DNA from 2 places in the Microtetraspora glauca genome. Region 2 is predicted to be linked to the other one. Evidence: predicted binding sites of a transcription regulator. Region 2 holds the regulator's gene; the other holds the start of a gene.
The links. Region 2 encodes LexA, which represses DNA repair genes until DNA is damaged. Its sites were predicted from a motif close to TCGAACANNTGTTCGA; they were not measured.
Positions count from the first base shown of each region.

Region 1 (3,567 bases), on a different contig from region 2:
CTGGGCCTCGGTCGGGAAGGTGGGTGTGCCCTCGACCGCGGGGAGCTTGGCCACCACGGCGGCGTCGGCGGTGCCGTCGGCCTGCATCGCGGGCAGCAGGACCGCGCGGGCGTAGCCCTTGAGCCAGAGGTTCTGGCCCTCGGTGCTGTAGAGGAACTCCTGCCACAGGCGGGCGGCCGCGGGGTGCGGCGCGTCCTTGTTGATCGCCTGGGCGTAGAACTGGGCGTACTTGCCGTCGCTCGGGACGGCGACCTTCCACTCCACGCCCTTGGCCGCGAACTGGTCGGCGTACCCGGCGTTGAGGTAGTCCCAGTCGATGCTGATCGGCGTCTCGCCGTTCTGGACGGTCGCGGGGGTGGACTCGACGGGGTTGAAGTTGCCGGCGGCCTTGAGCTTCTTGAAGAACTCCAGCCCGGGCTGGATGTCGTCGAACGAACCGCCGCCCGCCAGGGACGCGGCGTAGACGCCGGCGAAGGCCGCGCCCGCCTTGGTCGGGTCACCGTTCAGGGCGACCTTGCCCTTGTACTCCGGCTTGAGCAGGTCGGCGTACGTCTGCGGGCAGTTCGCCACCTTCTTGGCGTCGCAGCCGATCGACACGTAGCCGCCGTAGTCGTTGTACCAGGTGCCGTTCGGGTCCTTCTGCCCGTCGGGGATCTTGTCCCACGCCGCGACCTTGTACGGCGCGAACAGGCCCTCCTGCGAACCGCTGAGGGCGAAGGACTGGCCGAGGTCCAGCACGTCGGGGGCGCGGTCCTGGCCCTTGAGCGTCTTCACCGCGTTGATCTCGTCGGAACTGGAGCCGTCGGGGTTGTCGCTGGTGATCGTGATGCCGTACTTCTTCGAGAAGGTGTCGAGCAGCTCCCCGTAGTTCGCCCAGTCGCGGGGGAGCGCGATGACGTTGAGTTTGCCTTCCTTCTTGGCGGCTTCGACCAGCTTGTCGAGCCCGCCGAAGTCGGCGGCCGAGGTGGCGGCCTTCGCGTCGGTCCCTCCGGAGCCGGCCGCGCTCTCGGTGGGTGCGGCGCCGCAGGCCGCGCTCAATGGGATGGCGATGGTCAGGGCGGCCACGAGGCCGGCGATGCGCGCAGACACGCTTTTGTCTCCCACTGTCGTACGTGGATCGAACGTAGGCGAACTCAATGCAACAAACCAGACCCAGTAAGCCCTGGGCAGATTGCGCTTTGGTGAACGGAAGGGCCCGGGACGGTGGCGCTTTGTGAACGGATCTCGGCGCGGTTCCGGCCCGAGTTGCGGTCGATCTTCTGAGAACATATGTTCGAAGTAGCACGTTGCGCCCGCCTTCCCCCGGGCGCCGACCATGGGGGGAAGATCCGTCTTGAGCAGACTTTATGGTGATCCGATCGAGGTGTGGATCCGGGACGACCGGCCCGCCCAGTTCGTCTGGCGTGACCGGCTCTACGCGATCCGCCAGGTCCAGGATCACTGGGTGGTGGCCCGCGAGTGGTGGAAGACCTCCGACACCGACCCGGGCGAGCGGCGGTTCTGGCGGGTCGAGGCCGGCGCGACCACCGGCGTCGGCACCTACGAGCTGCGCTTCGACACCGCGAGCGGCGGCTGGCTGCTGCTGAGGGCGTGGGACTGATGGGCTCCTTCGTCCACCTCCACGTGGCCTCCGCCTACTCCCTCCGGTACGGCACGGCGTTCCCGCCCGCCCTGGTCGCGCGCGCGGCAGCCCACGGCATGGACGCGCTCGCGCTGACCGACCGCGACGGCCTCTACGGCGCGATCAAGCACATCCGGGCGTGCCATGCCGAGGGCCTCGCCCCCATCGCCGGGGTCGACCTGGTCCTCGGCCCCAGGGAGCACTCCCGGGGCAAGGGCTCCCACGGTGGCGGCTCCCAGGGGGACGGCTCCCCGGGCAAGGACGAGTGGCGGATCGTCGTCCTGGCCCGCGCGGACGGCTGGGGCCACCTGTGCCGCCTCGTCACCGCCGCCCACCACGTGGGAGAGCGCGGCGAGCCGTACGTGACGCGCGAGATGGTGGCCGAGCACGCGCGCGGCCCCTCGGGCGACGCCCGGCTGACGGTGCTGCTCGGGCCCAGGTCCGATGTCGGGCACGCGGCGGCCGGACAGCGCGACGACGAGGCCAGGACGCTGCTGGCCGCCTGGCGCGCGGCGGTGCCCGACGTCGTGGTCGAGGTGACCGACCACTACGGCTACCGCGACGCGAACACCGCCGCCCGGATGATCGGCCTGGCCGACTCGGCGGGCGTCCCCGCCGTGCTGACCAACGCGGTGCGCCACCTCGACACCGCAGACCACCAGGTGGGCAACGTGCTGGACGCCGCGCGCAGGCTCGCCCCGCTGCACGTCCGGCACCTGGAGCCCTCCACGCAGGCGTACCTCAAGAGCGGCGAGGAGATGGGCCCGGTGGCGGCCCGGGTCTGCGGCGGCGACAGGAACCGGATGGTCCGCCTCCTGGCGGAGACGCGTCACGTCGCGGAGAGGTGCGCGCTCGATCCGGTCGAGATCGTCCCGCTCCTGTCCGACCCGCCCGGCGCGCTGCACCTGCCGGAGATCGGCGGCGATCCGGTCCCGATGCTGCGGAACCGCTGCGACGACGGCCTGCGCCGCCGGGGAATGGAACGTTCGAAAGAGGCCAGGGACCGGCTCGCCGCCGAGCTGGACATCATCGAGAGGAAGCGGCTGTCCGGCTACTTCGTCGCGGTGGCCGGCATCACCGACATGATCCGGGACATGGGCGTGCGCTGCGCGATCCGCGGCTCCGGCGCGGGCAGCCTGGTCACCTACCTCACCGGCATCGGAGAGGTGAACCCGCTCGAACACGGCCTGCTGATGGAGCGCTTCCTGTCCGAGGGCCGCCACGGACTGCCGGACATCGACGTGGACGTCGAGTCCGCGCGCCGGCTCGACTGCTACCGCGCGATCCTCGGCCGGTACGGCGAGGCGCGGGTGGCCTGTGTCTCCATGATGGAGACCTACCGCGCCCGCAGCGCGATCAGGGAGGTCGGCGCGGCCATGGGGCTGCCCCCGCACGAGGTCGACGCCGTCGCCAAGGCGTTTCCGCACATCCGCGCCAAGCAGATCAGGGCCGCCCTGACCGACCTGCCCGAGCTGCGCGACAGCGGGCTGAACGACCGGTCGCTGGAGACGGTGTTCCGGCTGGCCGAGAAGCTCGACGGGCTGCCCCGGCACATCGCGCTGCACCCCTGCGGCGTGCTGGTCGGCAACGCCACGCTGCGCGACCGCACCCCGGTGGAGCGCAGCCTGCTCGACTTCCCGATGTCGCAGTTCGACAAGGACGACGTCGAGGAGGCGGGCCTGCTCAAGCTGGACGTGCTCGGCGTGCGCATGCAGTCCGCGATGGCCCACGCGCTCGGTGAGATCGAGCGGGTCGACGACCTGCGGATCGAGCTGGACGGGGTTCCTCGCGACGACACCGACACCTACGACATGATCTGCTCCGGCCGCACGATCGGCTGCTTCCAGATCGAGTCACCCGGCCAGCGGGAGCTGGTCGCCAAGCTGGAGCCCCGCACGATGCACGACCTGATCGTGGACATCTCGCTGTTCCGGCCGGGCCCGGTC
Region 1 covers NZ_JBFALK010000022.1:77,926-81,492, reverse strand. Annotated here, with positions in the region: gene AB0I59_RS33040 (ABC transporter substrate-binding protein) at 1-1,089, opposite strand, end outside; gene AB0I59_RS33035 (DUF6504 family protein) at 1,334-1,600, shown strand; gene AB0I59_RS33030 (DNA polymerase III subunit alpha) at 1,600-3,567, shown strand, end outside.
Region 1: a site for LexA is predicted at 1,262-1,277, ahead of AB0I59_RS33035 (DUF6504 family protein). Genes of this name have one in related genera too.

Region 2 (3,567 bases):
CGACGTCGCGGCGCTCCCAGGTCACCGCGTCGTACGGGTGGACCCCCGGGGTGGTGAAGACGCGCTTCATCTTGAGCCCCTTACGCGCCGGCCGCTTGCCACCCCGTCCCCCGGTGCCCGTCTCGGTGCCGTTCACGATCTCTGTCATGAATTCCCCCTCCCGGGGCCCGGTGGAGCCCCTCGCATCCGATCACGTGTCTGTTTAACCACCGTGCGTGACGGGCGTCCGCGTCGGCCGTCCCGCCAACTCCCGCCGCTACTGCTGGACGGCGGTGCGCGCGGCTCTGAGCTGCTCGATCTCGGCCTCGAAGTCGGCCAGCGTCTCGAACCCCCGATAGACCGAGGCGAAGCGCAGGTAGGCGACCTCGTCCAGCTCGCGCAGCGGCCCCAGGATGGCCAGGCCCACCTCATGCGAGGCGATCTCGGCGCATCCGGTGGCCCTGATGCTCTCCTCCACGAGCTGCCCGAGCTGCGCGAGCGAATCCTCGCCGACCGGGCGTCCCTGGCAGGCCCGCCGCACACCGGCGACGACCTTGTCACGTGAGAACGGCTCGGTCACTCCGCTGCGCTTGCTGACCATGAGCAGAACGGTTTCCTGGGTGGTGAACCTGCGCCCGCATTCCGAGCAGGTTCGCCGGCGGCGAATCGCGGCCCCGTCCTCGGTAGAGCGGCTGTCGACGACCCGCGTGTCCGGGTGACGGCAAAACGGGCAGTGCACGTCATCGCCTCCCTGGAAACGCTTGCGCCCACCTCACGAAATCGTCGTGAAGCGGTCACGGAAACACAAGCTGTGGTGAAGTACATCGCTGTAACTACTAGATGTTGTGGTCCAACCGTAGAAGTGCCCGACCTTGAACGCAAGTCGGCCGCGACGGCTCGGGCGAAGTCGCTGTTCAACCTGGGGAATCACCCTGAACCCCGGGCGTGTCGCAGGCCCCGATGGCATCGCGCGGGCACATTACAAGAAGATCGGCGAAATCTCGGCAATATCGAACACGATGTCGATCGAACTCCCGTACGATGTTGCTACATCCACACAGGTGGCGGTATTCACATCGAATCGAACAATTGTTTGATGATGATCTTGGATCGAGGTACCGTCGCTCTGTGCGACATGAAGAACACGGATTGGGAGGTGGTTTGGTGAGCGGGCAGGAAGAGAGTGTCAGCGACCTTGCGGTGCGCAGGCGTGACTCCCTTGGTCTCACCCCCAGGCAGCGCAAGATCCTCGAGGTCATCCGCGACTCCGTGCAGCAGCGCGGATATCCGCCCTCGATGCGCGAGATCGGTGAGGCGGTCCAGCTGACCAGCACCTCCAGCGTGTCGCATCAGCTCACGGCGTTGCAGCGTAAGGGGTACCTGCGCCGCGACCCGCACCGCCCCCGGGCGCTCGAGGTCCGCTTGCCCGGCGAGCCGGTGCTGTGGGTCGACCCGGACGCCGCGGAGGTGGAGCCCGGCTTCAGCCGCCCGACCGCCGCGTACGTGCCGCTGGTCGGCCGCATCGCCGCCGGAGGCCCGATCCTGGCCGAGCAGAGCATCGAGGACGTCTTCGCGTTGCCGAAGCAGCTGGTCGGTGAGGGAACGCTGTTCCTCCTCCAGGTCAGCGGTGACTCGATGATCGACGCCGCCATCGCCGACGGCGACTGGGTCGTGGTGCGCCAGCAGCCGGTCGCCGACAACGGCGACGTCGTGGCCGCCATGATCGACGGCGAGGCCACGGTGAAGACCTTCAAGCGCAAGGACGGGCATGTGTGGCTGGTGCCGCACAACGCCAACTACGAGCCGATCCCTGGCGACGAGGCGACCGTCCTGGGCAAGGTCACCGCGGTCCTGCGCAAGCTCTAGGTCCCCGGCCCGCCGAGCGGGCCGACCCTCCGGACCGCGCATCCGGCGTCGCTCCGCGGTGACCTCTGTCACCGCGGAGCGGTCACGGAGCAATCAGGGTGATTGCCGCAAATAGGCTTGCTCTGTGACGCGCAACCTTGACCAGCTCAGCCTGGAGGACGCCTCCCTACGCGACGGTCTCAAGTGGTCGCAGACCTCGCCCGGCGTGATCCCCTCCTGGGTCGCCGACATGGACTTCCCCGTTCCGCAGGCGGTGCGCGAGGCGGTGACGCGCCGCGCCGAGACCGACCTCGGCTATCCCTCGTGGCTGGACGAGCCCTCCGTCGGTCCCCTCGCCGAAGCGTTCGCCGAGCGCATGGAGACCCGGTACGGCTTCCGCCCCGATCCCGGCCACGTCCGGTCCTACAGCGACATCAACCAGGCCCTCCAGGTGTTGCTGCACCTGACGACCCGGCCGGGTGACACCGTCGCCCTGCACACTCCGGCCTACCACCCGTTCCTGGACACCATCGCCGAGATGGGACGGCGGCTGCTGTCCATCCCGATGCTGCCGGACGGCGACGGGTGGCGGTTCGAGGTGCCGGACGAGCCGGCCGCCGTGCTGCTGCTGGTCAACCCGCACAACCCCACTGGCCGGGTGTTCACCGCCGAGGAGTTGGGCGCGCTCGCCGAGTACGCCGAGCGGCACGACGCCCTGGTCCTCTCCGACGAGATCCACGCCGACCTGACGTACGGGCCGCAGTCACACATCCCGTTCGGCACGCTGCTGCCCGCCCGCACCGTCACGCTCACCTCCGCGACGAAGGCGTTCAACATGGGCGGCATCCGCTGCTCCGTCGCGCATCTCGGCGCACCGGCCGTACGCGACGCGGTGAACCGGCAGCCCGCGCACATCTACGGCGCGCCCAACCTGCTCGGTGTGGAGGCGACCGTGGCCGCCTGGCGGCACGGCGACGCCTGGCTGGCCGAGGTCCTCGCCATCCTGGACCGCAACCGCCGGCTCATCGCCGAGCGGCTGCCGTCCCGAGTGGGCTACCGGATCCCCCAGGCCACCTATCTGGGGTGGCTCGACCTCGGCTTCCTCGACGAGGACCCCGCCGCCTACCTGGAGCGGGAGGCGCGGGTCAGGCTCAATCCCGGCCCGTTGTTCGGACCGGGCGGCGAGGGTTACGCGCGGATCAACTTCGGTACCTCGGAGCCGATCCTGGAAGAGATCCTGACCCGGATCTCCACCGCGCTGTCCTGACGGAGCCGCCGCCCGGTGCGGATCGGGCGGCGGCTCGGGTCAGGCGGTGCTACCGGCCGGACCGGGTACGGCTCAGGCGGCGGCGCAGGTGACCGAGGCCGGGCTTCCGTTGGTCCCGGACCAGGACGCCTGGAAGCCGAACGTGGTCGAGGCGTTCACCGCCAGGCCTCCGTTCCAACTCAGGTTGGTCACCGTGACCGCGGATCCGCCGGCGGACAGTGTGCCGTTCCAGAGCTGGCTGATCGTCTGGCCGTTGGGGAAGGTCCACGTCACGGTCCAGCCCGACGTCGCCGTCGTGCCGGTGTTCTTGACGGCGACCTCACCCTGGAAGCCGCCCGCCCACGAGTTGGCCACCATGTAGGTCGCCGTACACGCCTTGCCCGCGGACGGGGACGCGGAGGGCGACGCCGAAGGCGAGGCGGACGGCGACGCCGACGGGGACGGGGACGGGGAGGACGTGCCGCCCACCGGCGGGA
Region 2 covers NZ_JBFALK010000002.1:73,401-76,967, reverse strand. Annotated here, with positions in the region: gene AB0I59_RS03595 (vitamin B12-dependent ribonucleotide reductase) at 1-148, opposite strand, end outside; gene nrdR (transcriptional regulator NrdR) at 257-718, opposite strand; gene lexA (transcriptional repressor LexA) at 1,144-1,845, shown strand; gene AB0I59_RS03580 (MalY/PatB family protein) at 1,970-3,091, shown strand; gene AB0I59_RS03575 (cellulase family glycosylhydrolase) at 3,164-3,567, opposite strand, start outside.